DNA from 2 places in the Sporosarcina saromensis genome. Region 2 is predicted to be linked to the other one. Evidence: a T-box and tRNA genes for the amino acid it is inferred to sense, from the RefSeq annotation. Region 2 holds a T-box; the other holds one or more tRNA genes.

Region 1 (9,230 bases), 270 kb from region 2:
ATGAACCTAGTAACGCAATACGTTGCCCATCCTGTAACCCATTTGTCCGTAGTTTTCGAGCTATGTTTGTTGCTTCGTCCAACAGCTGACGAAACGTCCACTCTTTCTTGTCAAATGAAAGTGCAATTCGATTCGGAGTTAAATTTGCTCTTTGTACCAACCAATTTGGAATCATCTTTTTCACCTCTATTCATCAGAAAAGCTGTTGAAAAAAGTGTAGACAAAGCCATATTTGACTTTGTCTACACCATTTTAATGAGTGCCTTGGAGTTGCATCATGGGAAACGTGGGAACTGACCAAAATCAGGTTTACGCTTTTCTTTGAATGCGTCACGACCTTCTTTCGCTTCGTCCGTTGTGTAATAAAGGAGTGTAGCATCTCCAGCCATTTGTTGAAGACCAGCTAATCCGTCCGTATCAGCGTTCATTGCCGCTTTAATGAAACGGAGAGCTGTCGGGCTCATTGCAAGCATCTCTTCACACCATTGGACCGTTTCATCTTCTAATTGTTCATAAGGAACTACCGTATTGACGAGTCCCATATCCAACGCTTGCTGTGCATCATATTGTCGGCATAGATACCAGATCTCTCTCGCTTTCTTATGCCCGATAATACGTGCTAAATAACCCGATCCATAACCAGCGTCAAATGAACCAACTTTAGGACCTGTTTGGCCAAAACGTGCATTGTCTGCAGCAATTGTCAAATCACATACTACATGCAATACATGTCCACCACCAATTGCATAACCTGCAACCATTGCCACAACCGGTTTAGGTATTACACGGATCAGTCTTTGTAAGTCTAATACATTCAAACGTGGGATCTCGTCGTCTCCAACATAACCACCATGTCCGCGTACAGATTGGTCTCCACCAGAACAGAAGGCTTTTTCCCCTTCGCCAGTTAGAATGATAACACCGATACTTTCATCATCACGCGCCCGTGAAAATGCATCAATTAGCTCCATAACCGTTTTCGGTCTAAAAGCATTACGCACTTCTGGACGATTAATCGTCACTTTACCAATTCCATTGTACTTTTCGTATTTAATATCCTCATATGTACGGATAGTTTCCCATTGACGTGTCATACTAGTGCTCCTCCTTTTGTATAGCTAAAATAAATTCCTTTACCATTGTAGCAAACAATGACGGTTTTTCCACGTGAATTGCATGGCCTGCTCCAGGTACGATCGTATGTTTCCACAACGATGCAATTTCATTCATTTCCCGGGCAATAGTGACAAATTTCTCATCTAACTCTCCAGTAATCAACAATACGTTTTCCCTTAAATTACCAATTAATCCCCAATACGATGGTTGACTACCTGTCCCAATTCCACGCAAGCTGTTTGCTAAGCCTTGGCCGCTTTGTTGTAACCGCTCGTTTCTAATTTGGATACGTTTCTCTTCTGGTAACTTTTTTTGGGATTGAAACAACGGGATGTTTTCCCAATTATCGACAAAAGGACGAACACCTTCAGCTTCAATCCTACACGCTAACTTTTCATCTGCTTGGCGTCTTGCAATTCGTGCTTCTTCTGTAGCTAACCCTGGTGAAGCACTCTCTAACACAAGTGCTTGGATTTGTTCCGGGTATTGAATTGTATAGGCAAGCGCAATGCGGCCACCCATCGAATAACCGACTAACACGAAGGATTGCAAGGACAGCTTTTGAAACAACATATGTAAATCAGCAATCTGCTCTTCCATTGCATACCGGGCAGGAACTTCAGGTACACCTGTCTTGCCATGTCCAGTCAAATCGACAGCAATTGTTCTGAACTCACTTCCAACATGTTCAAGAACTTCTCGCCAAGTCGTTGTTGAACCTGTAAACCCATGTAGAAAGACGATTGTCGGTAATTGTGCATCTCCGTTCATGACAACGTGAATCGGTAATTCACGAACAGTAATTGTCAATTCAACCAATCGTCTTCACCCTTTCAACCACATCAGCCCAATAAGCACGGTGATTTTGTACGTTTACAGGTCTACTTGTAAATACTTCGATGATGCGGATAGGTTTAACTTTGTCCTTCTGTATTTCCTGCACAAACTCTTCTTTTGTGTGAACGGACGCATACTGTGCATCATACATTGCACCAATATGTTCAAACGTCAAGCCGGTCGGTGTCCCAAATAACTCCTCGAAGTGATTTGGCTCAGATGCTTGTGGTAAATAAGAGAAAATACCACCACCATCGTTGTTTAAGATCACTATCGTTATACTCGTTTCGTGAAAACGCGACACAATTAGGCCATTAACGTCATGGAGAAATGCTAAGTCTCCAATAAGCAAAAATGTAGGTCTTTTACGAGCACGTTCGATGCCAAGAGCAGTTGACACAACTCCATCAATCCCGTTTGCTCCCCGATTGGCAAAAAGCATGAGTTCCTTATCTGTTGCACAGAAAAACGTATCGAGGTCTCGGATTGGCATACTACTGCTGCTTATTAAGTCACTGCCAGTAGGAAGATTATCTAGTAAACATTTCACAATGATTCCTTCGTCGCCTAACGTCCCTTCATAATGACGTGTACATTGTTCGGCTTCTTGATTAGCGGTCGCCCATAACTTTGCATATTCCGTACGCTGAAGTTGATCAACAGCTGTAAAAAAAGCATGTGGTGATGCTTGTACATGGTGCGTAACTACACCTAGCGAATCATGGAACTCAGGAGACTCATCAAACACGACATAAACTGTAGGCTTTGTTTTCTTTAAAAACAGAGACAATGGTTTGGACACCGGTTGTGGGCCAAAACGAATAACCGTATCAGGCACTGCGATATCTGCAAAATGCTCACTCTTTAGCAATGCATCATAATGGGCTATGCACAGATGAAGACAATCTGTCGGAACCTCTGAACGTAAATTGGATAATGGATCACATAGTACCGGCCATTGCAGGGATTTAGCAAAATGCCAAAATGCTTTTTTATCAAAATTAATCGGCATTTCACCTACAATAAGCAAACCTTTTTTTGCATTAGCAATAAGATTATTTAGCTGTCCCTTCATTGGCAAAGAAAGTTCATTCTCTCCTACAATACGTTCCATAAACGTTATCGGTGGTGCAGGTCTATCAAAATCGATCAGTAATGGTTCACGTAAAGGGATGTTTAAATGAATCGGTCCGGTTGGCTGTGTCATTGCGATAGCAACTGCCCGTTGCGTATGCCGTTCAAGAAAAGTATCCAATTCATCATTATCCTCAGCCAACGGTAAATCCACACTGAATTTTACATGCTTGCCATACATATTCAATTGGTCGATTGCTTGAGGGGCCCCTACACCTCTTAGTTCATGTGGTCGATCGGCAGTCATGACAATTAAAGGTATGCGTGCATAATACGCTTCTGTCACTGCAGGATGATAATTGGAGGCTGCGGTTCCAGACGTACACAAAAGGACGACAGGATTGCCTGTCGCCTTTGCTAAGCCAAGTGCAAAATAACCAGCAGATCGTTCATCGACTTGCATGAAAGTTTGTATGTGTTCATTCGCTGCAAATGCATAAGCGAGCGGTGTTGATCGAGATCCTGGACTAATGACGACCGATTTCACTCCAGCTTGCATCAAAGTCTGCGTTAATCGTAATACATGGTTGGTTAACACTTTTCGTTCATCCATTCAACTTTCCTCCAAGCGCCCTTAACACCGGTCTAAACTTGACCCAAGTTTCTTCATATTCTTCTTCAGCAACAGAATCGGCCACAATTCCTCCACCTGCGTATAAATATGCTTTGTTTCCATCCAACAATGCAGATCGTATGCCGACAGCAAACTCACCATTCCCTGCCGTATCAGTCCAACCAATTGGCGCTGCATAATAACCACGATCTAATCCTTCCTCGTTCCGGATCATGTCAAGAGCAACCGTCGTCGGGACACCACCCAATGCAGGGGTCGGGTGCAATGCTTGTACAAATGAGAAAATGTCACTCTTCTGCTTAATTGTGCCTTGAACAGGTGTGTGCAAATGCTGGATATCCCGGATTTTCATTAACTTCGGCACTTTCGGAACGCACACATCTTCACAATACGCCTCAAATACATCAGATATCATACTCACTACATGTTGATGCTCTTCGCGATTTTTCGGATCGCCTAACAATCGCTCACCTAATTCTCGGTCTTCTTGAGCAGTTTTTCCCCTACGAATCGATCCAGCGACACAAGCAGAATAGGCTTCTCCATTTTTCACCTCAATTAAGCGTTCAGGTGTAGCACCAAAAAATAAGGACTTTCCTTGTTGAAGTCCAAAATGATAACTTTCTTGCTGTTCATTTGTAATGGATTGCAATGTACGTGCAACAGATACCTCTTGTTCAAATTCAAGTTCAATTGCTCGTGCAATGACAACTTTGTCCGCTTTTCCGAGTCGAATTTTTCCAGTCACATTTTCAACAGCTTTTAAATACGCTTCTTTGCCACGCTCTTTTGTTGCAATGACTTGATTTGTATCTGTGAATGAAAGCTCCTCCACTTGTGCAGTATGAATAAGTCTATCCCGTTCTTCACGTAGTTCATCAAAAGATGATAAAACATCTTTTTGATCTGTCACTATGTTAATCGAAATGTACGTCTTCCCATGTTCAATCTTTAATTGAAAGGCCGGAACAATAAAATAAGCAGATGGGAAGGCATCCCATTCTGACGGCTGTCTGTTCCGTTCATCGTATGAAAAACCACCAAACAGAACTGGCTCGATATCTTTATCTTCTTTTACTAACAGTGCACACAACTGCTTCCACTTACTTGCGATCTCCTCATAACGCTTGTCCTGCTGTTCACTGACAATTGTATAGGCATGCCCTACACCGACAAGCGTCATCGTCTTATCAGCATTTTGCCAATAGAACCGCTCGTTCTTATAGTGCGATGCACCTGCTTCGAAAAATGATAAAGGAGAAATCCTACCAACCTCCACTGTCTCAGTGAAAAACTGGGTATGAGGAGACAGTGGCACTTGTTTCGTGCTGCTGACATCCGTTATTTTGTAGCTCATCATTTTCTCTCCTTCAGTGTAATCAATTAAAATTCCGTTCACCATATAAGTTGTTTTATTTACATCTTACTTACATTATACCGAAAATCATAAGAACACGCATATATAATGCAAAGAAGGATACCTCTTTTCGTCGATTTAGAGTACAATGAATAACGGAAACCTTAGAATAGGAGAGAGGAAATTGCAACATACTATTAAAGCAGACACCGGTTGGCGAATTTGGTGGCAATTGACAAGACCCCATACGTTAACAGCAGCATTCGCCCCCGTCTTTTTAGGGACAATGATCGCACTCACATACGGCGACCTACATTTCCCATTATTTTTGGCTATGCTTATCGCAAGCTTATTCATACAAATGGCAACTAATATGTTCAATGAATATTATGACTTCAAAAGAGGTCTGGACACAGAGCATTCTGTAGGTATCGGTGGAACGATTGTCCGAAATGGCATTAAAGCTCAAACTGTTTTAGCCATCGCCTTGGCACTTTACGCTGTTTCAATGTTGATTGGTGTATATATCTGTTCCCAAACCTCTTGGGGATTAGCACTTGTAGGGCTTGTGTCCATGCTGATCGGATACTTATATACAGGTGGACCTTACCCAATCGCCTATACACCATTTGGCGAACTTGTTTCAGGTGTCGTCATGGGGATGCTGCTCATATTAATTGCCTTTTATATTCAAACCGGTACAGTAACCGCACTAGCCATACTTATTTCAATTCCAAGCATGTTGCTCGTTGCAGCAATCATGTTAGCGAATAACATTCGGGATCTTGAAGGAGATAAAATCGGAGGCAGAAAAACACTTGCCATTCTCGTCGACAGACCCGCTGCCATTAAAATACTTGCGACGTTTTTCTGCATCAGCTATTTATGGGTGATAGGTCTTGTTATTCTTGGTCAATTGACACCATGGGCATTACTTGTTCTAATCAGTATTCCTAAACCGATTAAAGCTATTACAATCTTCCATGCACATCTTCTCCCATTGGAGGTAATGCCTGCGATGAAGCATACAGCAGTGACCAATACGATATTCGGTCTACTGCTCGGAATTGGTATCCTGATTGGACATTTGGTCTAAACACCCATCATTTATGTCAATAAAACACATACGAAACCGCATGATGTCAAAGTTTGTTATACTTTGCGCCATGCGGTTTTTTCGTTTAAATCTGACGAAGTTATCGATAAATGTTTAGTTTCGCTACAGCATAGGGAATTGAAAACTACTTAGCATTATTTCTTAGCTATGAACTTGCATGAAACAGACCATACTACGAAAACAATTTCAAAGGAAGTGCTAATCATGTTAACAGATCACCAAAAAACGTCTCTTCGAGAAGAATTATTGCAATTGCGAACGCAGTTAACGAAAACTGAACAAGAAACTGACATTAAACAATCCTCTCAAAATGATGTTGGCGAATTATCCATGTACGACAATCATCCTGGTGACATGGGAACCGAATTATATGAACGGGAAAAGGATATGGCGATTAATGTACATGCGGGGGATGAATTAGAAAAGATTGAGCACGCTCTAGAAGCGATGAACGAAGGTACTTATGGGTATTGTAAAGAGTGTCAAACAGAAATCCCCTACGAGCGTTTGGAAGCAATTCCTTACACGTCCTATTGTTACGAACATGCAACTGAGCGATCCATTCCTGAAGACCGACCAGTTGAAGATGAATTATTGGTTATGGCAAAGGCAAATTCCTTTGCAGATCGAAGAGAAGGTATACGGAGAGACAGTGAAGACAGTTTTCAAGAAATCGCCAAATCAGGCACATCAGAAACACCATCAGATTTTATAGGAGACCATGATGACTATAATTCTTTATATGACGATGAAATACTTGATGGGGCAGCTGACCAAATGGAGGAATTCGTCAGCACAGATATTACCGGAGAAAAACGCGGTTTTGTGCGATCAGAAAAATCGGAGGAATACGAACAAACGTTAGATGATGAAGGGTTGGAGTCATCCATGGGCAATATCCCTTATCATCAAAAAGATAGCTATTTGAATGAAAGATGAGATGGTGATAAAACGTTGAAGTCTACTGTTATTACTATTGACCCTGTAAAAGCAATAAAACCGTCAGTTCCTTTTCAAAGGGGCATGACGGTTTTTTCCTTAAAAATATAGCTAACTCAACGCTCCCTTCCTCATATCAACTCCAGACAACGAAAAAAATCGCATCCATATTGAACGAAGGAAACGCTCTTGTATACACTAGAGCTCAAGTAAACGATACGCTTTTAGCAATCAATACTTTATAAACTGTTCATCCGTCCGATGTAACGAAAGTTATACGGATGCAGCGCTGAGGAAATTGAAGCATCCAGCATATTAAAGAAGCAACAGGCCAATCCATATCCATCAAGTGATCAATTGCACGATGTTAGGGATCGTAATTAAATGTGTAAAAGTAGAGGAAAGGAAAGGAAAGAAAAGTGCAAAACAGAAAAAACACATGATGAATATGCGTACATGTATTTATTTTTATTGAATTTGTACAAACACCCCAACAAATATTATAGAAACAAAATAAAAAGAACTGCATTCGTATAAATGAATGCAGTTCTTTTTCTAGTTATGACCCCTACGGGATTCGAACCCGTGTTACCGCCGTGAAAGGGCGGTGTCTTAACCGCTTGACCAAGGGGCCAACAATATGGCGGAGAAGGAGGGATTCGAACCCTCGCACCGCTTTCGCGATCTACACCCTTAGCAGGGGCGCCTCTTGAGCCACTTGAGTACTTCCCCGAGTTAATATGGCTCCGCAGGTAGGACTCGAACCTACGACCGATCGGTTAACAGCCGATTGCTCTACCACTGAGCTACTGCGGAATATGGTGGGCCTAAGTGGACTCGAACCACCGACCTCACGCTTATCAGGCGTGCGCTCTAACCAGCTGAGCTATAGGCCCATGGAGCGGGTGAAGGGAATCGAACCCTCATCATCAGCTTGGAAGGCTGAGGTTTTACCACTAAACTACACCCGCAAATAATGGTGGCTCAGGACGGAATCGAACCGCCGACACAAGGATTTTCAGTCCTTTGCTCTACCGACTGAGCTACTGAGCCACAAGTGACTTAGAAAAAAGTTTCTATCTTTCAAGATCAACCTATTCTAAAATCAAAATCTTTATGTAGTACTAAAGAATGGCGGTCCCGACCGGGATCGAACCGGCGATCTCCTGCGTGACAGGCAGGCATGTTAACCGCTACACCACGGGACCTTTGGTTGCGGGGGCAGGATTTGAACCTGCGACCTTCGGGTTATGAGCCCGACGAGCTACCACTGCTCCACCCCGCGATAATATTAGTTGTAGGAACTTTAAAGCCTACGCATTCGGTATTTCGTGAGACTTTGTTGTAATTTCCTTTTAGGAAATTACACAAATCACATTCTGCGTGATGTGATTTGCTCCACCCCGCAATAATATTAGTTGTAGAAAATTTAAATCCTACGCTATCAGTGTTTCATAAACCTACCACTACTGTTTTAATACATTATGGCGGAGGAAGAGGGATTCGAACCCCCGCGGGCTTTAACACCCCTGTCGGTTTTCAAGACCGATTCCTTCAGCCAGACTTGGGTATTCCTCCGTATTCACTATTCAAATAGTGGTGGACCTTGCAGGACTCGAACCTGCGACCGGACGGTTATGAGCCGTCTGCTCTAACCAACTGAGCTAAAGGTCCTTTAGGATGGCGGCAGAGGGAATCGAACCCCCGACCTTACGGGTATGAACCGTACGCTCTAGCCAGCTGAGCTACGCCGCCAAGAAAAGTAATAATATTATATTGGTGGAGCCTAGCGGGATCGAACCGCTGACCTCCTGCGTGCAAGGCAGGCGCTCTCCCAGCTGAGCTAAGGCCCCAATATGATGGTCGGGAAGACAGGATTCGAACCTGCGACCCCTTGGTCCCAAACCAAGTGCTCTACCAAGCTGAGCTACTTCCCGTCGTTAAGCTTAATGGCGCGCCCGGCAGAAGTCGAATCCACAACCTTCTGATCCGTAGTCAGACGCTCTATCCAATTGAGCTACGGGCGCATATCGATGTTTCATTGACTAAAAATAATGGTGCCGAGGACCGGAATCGAACCGGTACGGTAGTCACCTACCGCAGGATTTTAAGTCCTGTGCGTCTGCCAGTTCCGCCACCCCGGCAATTATTCATAT
Region 2 (11,346 bases):
TGGCATGACAGAACGACAACAAATGATTCTGTCAAAAAGATTTTATTTAGGGCAGACACAAACTGAAATCGCAAAAGAACTCGGTATTTCACAAGCTCAAATTTCGAGGTTGGAGAAAAATGCAATTCAGATAATTAAAGAAGGTATGGAAAACGAATGACTGTTGAGAAAAACGTAACGCACAGCTTCTTGTGCATTGCGTTTTTTTCTGTCGTTCAGCATATCTTGTTAAAAAGGAGGGGAACAATATGCGATTTTCAGAGTTGCAAAAAAAAGAAGTTATAGAGGTCAAAAGAGGAGCTTTTCTTGGATTTGTGCAAGATGCCACCATTGATATGAAGAACGGGAAACTGGATATGCTCCAAGTAGGTGGGGCAGAGCGTAGTTTGTTGTTTGAGCCAAAAATGAAAGATTATAAACAAATTAAGTATAATGATGTTGTAACGATTGGAAAAGATATCATTTTAGTAGGTAAAAAGCTTGATAATTAGTGGCTTATCATTGATAAGTATGCACTCACTTGGTACAATAAAGCAAAGTAAGCAGAAAAGTAGTGATTGCAAATGGGAAAACTTCAAGAGCGCATCCAACATATTGAAAGAGAGATTCAAGCAGCATGTGAACGCTCGGGAAGAAACCGGGAAGATATTACTGTCATTGCTGTTACAAAGCAAGTTTCTACTGAAAGAACAAAAGAAGTGATTGATTTAGGGATTTTACATGTTGGAGAAAATCGCCCAGAAGGCTTGCTGGCAAAACGTCAGGATATCCAATCCTCAGCTGTTTGTTGGCACTATATCGGCAATGTCCAAAGTAGAAAAGTGAAAGAAGTCATTCATGATATTCATTGCCTTCACTCATTGGACAGAATCAGTTTAGCAAAAGAAATTCAGAAACGAGCAAGTGCACCGATCGACTGTTTTGTTCAAGTAAATGTTTCGGGTGAACAGTCAAAGTCAGGTGTCTCTCCAGATGAACTGCGGGCTTTTTTACAACAACTTGCTACTTTTGATAAAATCCGAGTGATCGGGTTAATGACAATGGCTCCTTTTACAGAAGATCAGGATGTTCTAAAATCTGTATTTAGTTCGCTTCGTCAATTGCGAGATGAAATGGCAGCTGCCAATATGGAACATGCTCCGTGTACACAGTTGTCAATGGGTATGTCCAATGATTTTGCCATAGCGATTGAAGAAGGTGCAACTCATGTTAGAATCGGTACCGCATTAGTCGGAACGGAGAGTGAGGGAGAACAATGAGCATTAAAAGAAGATTCGAAAAGTGGTTTTATTTAGATGAAGAAGAAGCGTATGAACAAGAACAACCGGTGCGAGAGCAACAACAGCAATTGCAGCAGCCTGTCCCTCAACAGCCGAAGAGGACACCTGCAAGAAAGCAACAGTCGACGGAAACGCAACAACCTGGAACGGTTGTAAGTTTGCAAAGTCTGCAAAAATCTTCAAAAGTTGTGTTGTTTGAACCGCGTGTATACGCTGAAGCACAAGATATTTCAGAACACCTGAAAAACAAGCGTGCAGTAGTCGTCAACTTGCAAAGAATAGAGCGTGACCAAGGAATTCGCATAGTAGATTTCTTAAGTGGAACTGTTTATGCGCTCGGCGGCGATATTCAACGCGTCGGTACGGATATTTTCTTATGCGTACCGGAGAACGTAGAAGTGGCAGGGTCCATTTCGGATTTTTTTGAACGATAGAATCGGATGAGGTGTAATAATAAATATGCAACTTTTTTTAGCAATGTTCTTTAATGTGATTATGAATGTAATTGATATCTACTCCATACTCCTCATCATTTATATTTTGATGTCATGGGTACCTTCAACGCGGGAAACGACTTTTGGAAGGTTTCTTGGGAAAATAACAGAACCATACTTAGGGTTTTTCCGTAAATTTATTCCACCGATTGGTATGATTGATATTTCACCGATCGTTGCGATTTTCGTACTCAACTATTTGATTCGTGCGGGAGTCCGTCAAGTATACGTAATCATTGCCTCACTAGTGTGAGGTTTTTTCTATACGGAACAAGGAGTCGTAAACGATGGATGCAATTATACAACATTTCAGAAAAGACGAGCAGCCTTTCATTGAAACCGTAATCGGATGGACACGTGAAGTGGAAGATACATATTCGCCTAAACTTACGGGCTTTCTTGATCCGAGACAGCAGTTTATCGTGGAATCGGTTGTAAAAGGTGCCGGATTGTCAGTTGAAGGCTTTGGAACTTTCGCAAGTGCGGAACGTAAACGGGTATTAATCTATCCGGATTATTTTGTCCCAACGGAAGATGATTTTCAAATTGTCGTTTTTCAAGTGAAGTACCCTGCTAAGTTTATGCAATTAGAACATCGGGATATTTTAGGATCACTCATGTCACTTGGCATTGATCGATCTAAATTTGGGGATATTCGATTGCACGAAGACCAAGTCCAAATGGCAGTTGCATCTGAAATGAAAGACTATATGAAGGCAAACTTTACAGCTATCGGAAAATCAAAAATTCGACTTGAACTACTGGAAGATGCTGTACCATTACTTGAAATGAATGAAGAGTGGAAGGAAGAACTCCATATCATCAGTTCATTGCGTTTAGATACAGTTGTCGCGTCACTTATTAAGAGTCCGCGACAAAAAGCGGTAGCACTTATTCAAGGTGATAAAGTGAAAGTGAATCATGTCATCCGAAGCACGCAAGCATTTGAGTTGAACGAATTGGACAGCCTTTCAGTAAGGGGCTTTGGGCGATTTAAAGTGTTGTCTATTGAAGGTCGTACGAAAAAAGATAAAATTCGTCTGCTTATTGGTAAGTTAGAATGATTTTTCTGAAAGTGGTTAAAAACTGCTGTTTTATCTAAACAGGATATGTATAATGGAACTATAGCAATTGAAAGGGGAGAACGTACGAATGGCTTTGTCACCACTCGATATACATAACAAAGAATTCAGCCGTGGCTTTCGCGGTTATGATGAAGATGAAGTAAATGAGTTTTTAGAACAAATCATGAAAGACTACGAAAATGTCTTAGAAGAAAATAAAGTACTGAAAAACAACCTAAAAGAAACGAAAGAACAGATTTCCCATTTCAATACAATTGAGGGGACACTACAGAAATCCATATTGATTGCACAAGAAGCTGCAGAAGACGTTCGCCGGAATTCACTTCAAGAGTCAAAGTTAATTATTAAAGAAGCTGAAAAGAACGCTGATCGTATTGTCAATGAAGCATTGTCTCGTGCGCGGAAAATTGCGATCGATATTGAAGATTTGAAGAAGCAATCCAAAGTTTTCCGCAACCGTTTCAGAATGTTAGTTGAAGCGCAACTGGACATGATCAAAATGGACGACTGGGACAAATTGATGGAATATGAACCTGAATCTGAGCTGTTGGAAACTGCAGCAGATGAAGAGTGATAAAAGACTAAATTGCAATCGGTGATTGTCTATTAAGGCAACTGTTATAATGAACAAATTGTTGTTCGTATACGTGCTTGACATTTCTTTTCAAGCACGCATATAATGAGTACCATATATGTAAAGACAGGCAATGATAGAGAGAGTACTTTTCGATAACTTGTTAAAGCGAGCCGGGGATGGTGAAAGCCTGGTCGATGCATCGAAGACGAAAATCACTCTAGAGCCGGATTGAAGAAAAGCAATCCCGGAAACACCCCGTTATGGTGTTCTGAGAGGTAGCACAACTGTGCTGCAACTAGGGTGGTAACGCGAGCAGAAGTCCTCGTCCCTTTATTGGGATGGGGATTTTTTGTTTTCTTCGATGCACGTGAAACAACGATTCGTATTTTTGCCAAGACATGAAGGAGGAAACATGGATGGATTACAAAGACACATTATTAATGCCTAAAACGGATTTCTCGATGCGTGGAAACCTACCGAACAAAGAACCGGATATGCAAGCGAAGTGGGAAGAAATGGACATTTATACAAAAGTCCAGGAGCGAACGAAAGGTCGTCCATTTTTCGTGCTTCACGATGGTCCTCCGTATGCAAACGGTGATCTTCACATGGGGCACGCTTTAAACAAAGTATTGAAGGATATGATTGTCCGTCATAAGTCGATGTCAGGCTACCATGCGCCATACGTTCCAGGTTGGGACACTCACGGTTTACCGATTGAGCAAGCGTTAGTAAACAAAGGGGTAAACCGTAAAGAACTATCAGTTGCAGAGTTCCGGAAAATGTGTGAGGAATATGCTTACAGTCAGATCGATAACCAACGTACACAATTCAAACGGATTGGTGTGCGTGGAGATTGGGAAAATCCATATATCACATTAAAACCAGCATTTGAAGCACGACAAATTGAAGTGTTTGGTGAAATGGCGAAAAAAGGATACATCTATAAAGGATTGAAGCCGGTTTATTGGTCTCCTTCCAGTGAATCTGCTCTTGCAGAAGCGGAAATTGAATACAAGGATAAGAAATCACCTTCCATTTATGTAGCATTTCCAGTTCAGGATGGTCGCGGCGTCGTTGCGGAAGATGTGCGGATTATCATTTGGACGACAACACCATGGACGATTCCTGCGAACCTTGGTATTTCTGTCCACCCTGATTTCCAATATGTAATTGTTGAAGTGGAAGGAAACAAGTTTTTATTAGCAAAAGACCTCGTCGAATTTGTTGCAAAAGAAATCGGTTGGGAATCATATGAAGTTGTCAGTGAATTAAAAGGTTCTGAGCTAGATCGCGTCGTTGCGAAACATCCATTGTATGACCGCGATTCACTTGTTATGTTAGGTGAACACGTGACAGCTGAAGCGGGTACAGGATGTGTCCATACAGCACCGGGTCATGGTGAAGACGACTTCTATGTGTCAAAACAATATGGGATTGACGCTTTATCTCCTGTGAACGACCGTGGTGTCATGACAGACGAAGCACCTGGTTTTGAAGGATTGTTCTATGAAGATGCAAACAAAGAAGTGACGAAAAAGTTGGAAGAAGTCGGAGCGTTATTGAAGCTATCTTTCATTACTCACTCCTATCCGCATGATTGGCGTACAAAGAAACCGGTCATTTACCGGGCAACAGCGCAATGGTTTGCTTCCATTCAATCATTCCGTGATGAATTGCTTGAGGCGATTCGCAATACGAAGTTCACGCCAGCTTGGGGTGAAACGCGCCTCTATAACATGGTCCGTGATCGTGGTGATTGGTGTATTTCCCGTCAACGTGTTTGGGGTGTTCCAATTCCTGTATTCTACGCTGAAAACGGCGAAGAAATTATTACAGATGAAACGATTGCCCATGTCTCTAAACTGTTCCGTGAACATGGATCGAACATCTGGTTTGAAAAAGATGCAAAAGATTTGTTACCAGAAGGCTTCACACATAGTGGTAGTCCGAATGGTCTCTTCACGAAAGAGACGGACATCATGGACGTGTGGTTCGATTCTGGATCTACCCACCAGGGCGTGTTAGAAGAAAGAGAAGATCTTGTCTATCCTGCTGATCTCTATCTAGAAGGATCTGACCAATACCGTGGTTGGTTTAACTCTTCCTTGACAACGAGCGTTGCCATTAATGGAATTGCGCCATACAAAGGCTTGTTAAGCCATGGCTTCACGTTAGATGGAGAAGGTCGTAAAATGAGTAAATCACTTGGAAATACAATTGTTCCAGCGAAAGTGATGAACCAACTCGGTGCAGACATTCTTCGTCTATGGGTATCATCCGTCGATTATACGGCAGATGTACGAGTGTCAGACTCGAACTTTAAACAAGTTTCAGAAGTATACCGTAAAATTAGAAATACACTGCGCTTCCTACACGGAAACGTCGCTGATTTCTCACCATCGAAGGACCGCGTGGCATTTGAACAAATGCGTCCGATTGACCAATATGTGTATGTGAAGCTTCAGGATATGATTAAAGATGTCCTAGCAGCTTATGAAAACTATGAGTTTGCAGGTGTTTATCATGCCGTGAACAATTTCTGTACGGGAGAGCTCAGCTCATTCTACTTAGATATCGCAAAAGATGTTGTGTATATTGAAGGGGCAGACCATCCTCACCGTCGTGCAATGCAAACGGTTATGTATGATGCGTTACTTGCACTCCTGAAGTTGTTAACACCAATCATCCCACATACGACAGATGAATTATGGTCTTATTTAGCCGATGTGGAAGAAGAAAGTGTTCAATTGACAGATATGCCTGAAGCAATTGAATACGGGGAAGTGGCGAGTGCGCTCCGTGAACGCTTCAACGTCTTAATGGTAGTCCGTGACGATGTGTTGAAAGCGCTAGAGGAAGCACGGAATGCAAAAGTAATCGGAAAATCGCTTGAAGCGAAAGTGACACTTGCATTGCCAGAGAAATACGCAGACGTCTTAAAGGCAACAGATATCGACTATGCACAGTTCTTCATCGTTTCAAAGTTTGTTGAAGTAGAAGCAAGTGATATTGCTGCTGATGCGTTAAAACTGGATGCGGCGACCGTTCTTGTTGAGAAAGCAGATGGAGAGAAATGTGAACGTTGCTGGACAATTTCAGAAACTGTGAATGATGATGCAGATCATCCAACACTTTGTACTCGCTGTGCAAACGTTGTAAAAGAATATTATTCCTAATCAATTAAGGTAAGGCTGTATGTAACCATGGCTTAATGCCATTGGTACAACAGCCTTTTTTGTTGTTACCTTGATAGCGAGCTGACCAGGTAGTCGCAATTTCATCATGTGACTCTATTTGTGGTAAAATGGAACAGAAACTGGCGGACGGGGGTTTTTGGAGTGTTAATCTATTATGGAATCGCGATTGTCATTATTCTAATTGATCAATGGACAAAATGGCTGGTCGTACAAAATATGAACTTAGGTGAAAAAATATCGATTGTTGAACCGTATGTTGGGCTCCTTTCTCATCGCAATAAAGGAGCGGCATGGGGGATGTTGGAAGGTCAAATGTGGTTATTTTACATTGTAACGGTTGTAGTAGTTGCCGGTATCATCTATTTCTTTCACAAAGAAGCGAAAGGCTCTCCTTTACTCAGCAGTAGTCTCATGCTTCTGTTAGGTGGGGCAGTTGGTAACTTCATCGATCGGTTATGGAGGAAGGAAGTCGTCGATTTCGTGGATGTACTCATTCCCGTCATCAACTACGATTTCCCGATTTTCAATGTAGCGGATGCTGCGTTAACAATTGGTGTCGTTTTAATGATTATTCATGTGTTTGTAGATGAAAAAAAGAAGAAAAAGGTGGCATAATGGAACCAATTGAAGTTGTAATTACAGAGGAAAACGGAAATGGACGGATTGACAAAGTATTATCGACAGTTAATCCGGAGTGGTCACGCACCCAAATACAGCAATGGGTAAAAGATGGTGCTGTGTTAGTGAATGAACATACAGTAAAACAAAATTACAAAGTAAAAATAGGCGATCATATCGTAATTATCGAACCTGAAGCGGAAGAGCTAGATATCGTGGCAGAAGACCTCTCCTTGGATATTGTCTATGAGGATGAGGATGTTCTCGTCGTGAATAAACCACGTGGAATGGTTGTCCATCCTGCGCCAGGGCATGTTACCGGGACACTTGTAAATGGACTCATGTATCAAGTGAAAGACCTTTCGGGCATAAATGGTGTCATGCGTCCAGGAATCGTTCATCGTATTGATAAAGATACGTCAGGTTTGTTAATGGTAGCGAAAAATGATCTTGCACATGTGTCACTCGTCAACCAATTGGTTAACAAAACAGTGACGCGTGTCTATACAGCGCTTGTCCACGGTCATATTCCACATGATCAAGGAACGATAGATGCGCCGATTGGTCGGGATGTAAAAGACCGACAAAGTATGACAATCGTCGATAATGGGAAACATGCCGTAACCCACTTCAAAGTGCTTGAGCGATTTGGTAATTTTACACTTGTAGAATGTAAGTTGGAAACAGGTAGAACACACCAAATTCGTGTGCATATGAAATATATTGGTTATCCATTAGCGGGTGATCCAAAATACGGTCCTAAGAAGACGATAGAATTTAATGGACAAGCGTTACATGCAGGAACAATCGGATTTGAGCATCCGCGTAATGGGCAGTACTATGAATTCACACAACCATTGCCTGAGGATTTTCAAACACTCCTTACGCAATTGCAAAATGAAAAGCGTTGACAAAGTTCAAACTGCCCACTATACTAATAACAGAAATTGAATAGCGATACCTTTAAAGACAGTCCAGAGAGGCTGGGAAGGTTGCACGGAAGTACGATTGGATACCTGGCTATACGTCTATCCATTGTATGCTTTTTTCTGCACATAAACCTCCCGCCATTCCGGCAGGAGGTTTTTTTTATGCAAAAGCGAAGGGCGCTTGTCCAGATGCGACAGGCATAAGACAGACATGCGAAACGGCGCACTTTGCCGTGCAGCAGGGCTGGCTTATGACCCCGAGCATCTAGCGCCCGGAGCTAGCCGATGCAAAAGCGAAGGGCGCTTGCTCAGTAGAGGAACGCAGTCTAAGTTCGCCACCTCGTGTGGCAACGACTGCATGATCTGCATCCTGCAGACCTCAGGCATAAGACAGACATGCGAAACGGCGCACTTTGCCGTGCAGCAGGGCTGGCTTATGATCCCGAGCATCTAGCGCCCGGAGCTAGCCGATGCAAAAGCGGAGGGCGCTTGCTCAGTAGAGGAGCGCAGTCTAAGTTCGCCACGTCGTGTGGCAACGACTGCATGATCTGCATCTTGCAGACCTCAGGCATAAGACGGACATGCGAAACGGCGCACTTTGCCGTGCAGCAGGGCTGGCTAATGATCCGAGCATCTAGCGCCCGGAGCTAGCCGATGCAAAAGTGAAGGGCGCTTGCACAGTAGAGGAACGCAGTCTAAGTTCGCCACATCGTGTGGCAACGACTGCATGATCTGCATCCTGCAGACCTCAGATGCAAAAGCAGAAATCCTGTATACCTGATACCAGAAAATAATGGAGGGGAAGACATGACGGAAAAAGCGATAATCCTTGACGAACAAGCGATTACTCGTGCAGTGACGAGAATAGCCCATGAAATCATTGAGAAGAATAAGGGAATCGATCAATGTATTTTAGTAGGCATTAAGACGAGAGGCGCGATCCTCGCAAAACGCCTAGCAGACAAAATCGCGCAAATTGAAGGAAAAGCAATTCTTACCGGGGAATTAGATATCACTTTATATCGCGATGATTTACAGATGAAACATCACAATCAGGAGCCTCTTGTCCAACAAGTTGACATCCAACATGATGTAACGGAAAAGAAAGTCATCCTTGTCGATGATGTACTCTACACAGGACGTACGGTGCGTGCGGCAATGGATGCGGTGATTGATTTAGGCAGACCGGCGGCAATTCAACTCGCTGTGTTAGTCGACCGTGGTCACCGTGAACTGCCGATCAGACCTGACTTTGTTGGAAAGAATATCCCTACTTCAAGTGAAGAACGTGTAGTTGTTAGTGTCAGTGAAGAAGATGGAAAAGACGGCGTAACGATTCATACTAAATAATATCAATTTTTCGGAGGCAACCATATGAATGACAACAAGGTATTAGATATACAAGATAAGCCGCCAGTAGGGAAATGGCTGGCCTTAAGCCTCCAGCATATGTTTGCCATGTTCGGCGCGACAATATTAGTTCCGCAGTTAGTCGGGTTAAGCCCAGCAATCGCATTACTGACAAGTGGTCTCGCAACACTCATCTTTGTTGTTGTAACACGATTTAAAGTTCCAGCCTATTTAGGATCATCTTTCGCGTTCATTGCACCAATACTAGCTGCGACTGACACCGGAGGCATAGGAAGTGCAATGATTGGCAGCATGTTCGTTGCCTTAGTCTACGCCCTCGTCTCCCTGCTCATTTGGACAACGGGCTCAGATTGGATTATGAAAGTATTACCACCAGTCGTAGTTGGACCTGTCATCATGGTAATCGGTCTCGCAGTGGCACCGATTGCTGTACAGATGGCAAGTACGATTAAAGTGGAAGGGAACCCTGAACCTGTGTATAACCTCCTTCACTTCTCGGCTGCGATTGTCACATTAGCTGCAGCAATCATCTGCCTCATGTTTTTTAGAGGAGTTGTTAGTTTGATGCCGGTCCTCATCGGTATCATTGTAGGCTACATCTACTCAGCTGCAGTAGGGATTGTAGACTTTACAGCAGTTGTAAAAGCGGATTGGATTGAAATTCCCGCGTTTTTAGTACCAGGAATCCACTATGACTTTGTCATTACACCAACACTCCTTGCAATTATGGTACCGATATCTATCGTCACGATTTCAGAGCATATCGGTCACCAGCTAGTATTAGGACGGGTAGTGGAAAAGGACTTGATTAAAGATCCTGGTTTAAATCGTTCCCTCCTCGGTGACGGGCTTGGAACATTGCTAAGTGGTTTCCTTGGCGGACCGCCTAAAACGACTTACGGAGAAAATATTGGTGTCATGGCGATAACACGTGTGTATAGTGTCTATGTCATCATCGGTGCAGCAGTGTTTGCAATCGGGTTCTCTTTTGTTGGTAAGTTGATGGCACTTATATCAACGATTCCTCAAGCAGTACTTGGTGGCATCTCAATCCTGCTTTTTGGAATCATCGCTTCTTCAGGACTACGGATGCTCGTCGATCACAAAGTGGACTTTGGGGAACAACGAAATTTAGTCATCTGCTCGGTCATCCTCGTGATTGGAATCGGTGGAGCTTCCATTCACGTAAGTGAAACATTCCAAGTAGGTGGAATGGCACTCGCGGCAATCGTAGGTGTCTTGCTTAATCTCCTATTACCAGGTAGAAAAAACGAAACATTAGCAGAAGAAGCAACAGAATAGATAGACCTTTTAATATTGTCCTGTGAGACAAGGAAAGGTTCGGTTGATGAACTGTCATTCCAATGGATGACGATTGTTCAGTCATGCACATCGAGCCTTTCCGGTACATGGAAAGGCTCTTTTTTTACAAGGAAGGGGACATCGGAATGAACCATTTGGTAGCGATGAGCGATTTATCAGTTGAAGAAATCTATAGTCTATTGGAACGGGCAAAGACATTCAAACACCTAGGGGTGCGTGAATTGCCGGGTAACTATATGGTAAGCAACTTGTTTTTTGAACCAAGTACACGTACAAAGACAAGTTTTGAAGTTGCAGAACGAAAACTTGGACTTGAGGTGATTCCTTTTGAAGCAGGATTTTCAAGTGCTTTAAAAGGCGAAACGCTATACGATACGGTACGAACGTTAGAAGAAATTGGACTCGACGCAGTGGTCATACGACATTCAGAAGAAAAATACTATGATCAACTTAAAGGGAAGACAAAAGT

Evidence for each region. A T-box is a leader RNA that pairs with one kind of tRNA and senses whether it is charged. The one in region 2 lies ahead of ileS (isoleucine--tRNA ligase), so its partner is inferred to be a tRNA-Ile.
Region 1: it encodes a tRNA-Ile, which carries the amino acid that the T-box ahead of ileS (isoleucine--tRNA ligase) is inferred to sense. The anticodon was not compared.

The regions. Positions count from the first base shown of each region.
Region 1 is NZ_CM142738.1:1,911,186-1,920,415, reverse strand. It holds gene ACVHUV_RS09565 (o-succinylbenzoate--CoA ligase) at 1-175, opposite strand, end outside; gene menB (1,4-dihydroxy-2-naphthoyl-CoA synthase) at 276-1,094, opposite strand; gene menH (2-succinyl-6-hydroxy-2,4-cyclohexadiene-1-carboxylate synthase) at 1,096-1,935, opposite strand; gene menD (2-succinyl-5-enolpyruvyl-6-hydroxy-3-cyclohexene-1-carboxylic-acid synthase) at 1,928-3,640, opposite strand; gene ACVHUV_RS09545 (isochorismate synthase) at 3,633-5,018, opposite strand; gene ACVHUV_RS09540 (1,4-dihydroxy-2-naphthoate polyprenyltransferase) at 5,203-6,114, shown strand; gene ACVHUV_RS09535 (TraR/DksA C4-type zinc finger protein) at 6,340-7,074, shown strand; tRNA gene ACVHUV_RS09530 (tRNA-Glu) at 7,637-7,708, opposite strand; tRNA gene ACVHUV_RS09525 (tRNA-Ser) at 7,716-7,806, opposite strand; tRNA gene ACVHUV_RS09520 (tRNA-Asn) at 7,816-7,890, opposite strand; tRNA gene ACVHUV_RS09515 (tRNA-Ile) at 7,894-7,970, opposite strand; tRNA gene ACVHUV_RS09510 (tRNA-Gly) at 7,972-8,045, opposite strand; tRNA gene ACVHUV_RS09505 (tRNA-Phe) at 8,052-8,127, opposite strand; tRNA gene ACVHUV_RS09500 (tRNA-Asp) at 8,207-8,282, opposite strand; tRNA gene ACVHUV_RS09495 (tRNA-Met) at 8,285-8,359, opposite strand; tRNA gene ACVHUV_RS09490 (tRNA-Ser) at 8,560-8,652, opposite strand; tRNA gene ACVHUV_RS09485 (tRNA-Ile) at 8,672-8,748, opposite strand; tRNA gene ACVHUV_RS09480 (tRNA-Met) at 8,756-8,829, opposite strand; tRNA gene ACVHUV_RS09475 (tRNA-Ala) at 8,852-8,927, opposite strand; tRNA gene ACVHUV_RS09470 (tRNA-Pro) at 8,935-9,011, opposite strand; tRNA gene ACVHUV_RS09465 (tRNA-Arg) at 9,025-9,101, opposite strand; tRNA gene ACVHUV_RS09460 (tRNA-Leu) at 9,130-9,218, opposite strand; tRNA gene ACVHUV_RS09455 (tRNA-Gly) at 9,230-9,230, opposite strand, start outside.
Region 2 is NZ_CM142738.1:2,184,162-2,195,507, forward strand. It holds gene sigG (RNA polymerase sporulation sigma factor SigG) at 1-160, shown strand, start outside; gene ACVHUV_RS10990 (PRC-barrel domain-containing protein) at 249-491, shown strand; gene ACVHUV_RS10995 (YggS family pyridoxal phosphate-dependent enzyme) at 564-1,259, shown strand; gene ACVHUV_RS11000 (cell division protein SepF) at 1,256-1,714, shown strand; gene ACVHUV_RS11005 (YggT family protein) at 1,740-2,027, shown strand; gene ACVHUV_RS11010 (YlmH family RNA-binding protein) at 2,062-2,838, shown strand; gene ACVHUV_RS11015 (DivIVA domain-containing protein) at 2,927-3,433, shown strand; T-box leader at 3,558-3,769, shown strand; gene ileS (isoleucine--tRNA ligase) at 3,853-6,615, shown strand; gene lspA (signal peptidase II) at 6,778-7,251, shown strand; gene ACVHUV_RS11030 (RluA family pseudouridine synthase) at 7,251-8,165, shown strand; gene pyrR (bifunctional pyr operon transcriptional regulator/uracil phosphoribosyltransferase PyrR) at 8,991-9,533, shown strand; gene ACVHUV_RS11040 (solute carrier family 23 protein) at 9,558-10,856, shown strand; gene ACVHUV_RS11045 (aspartate carbamoyltransferase catalytic subunit) at 11,003-11,346, shown strand, end outside.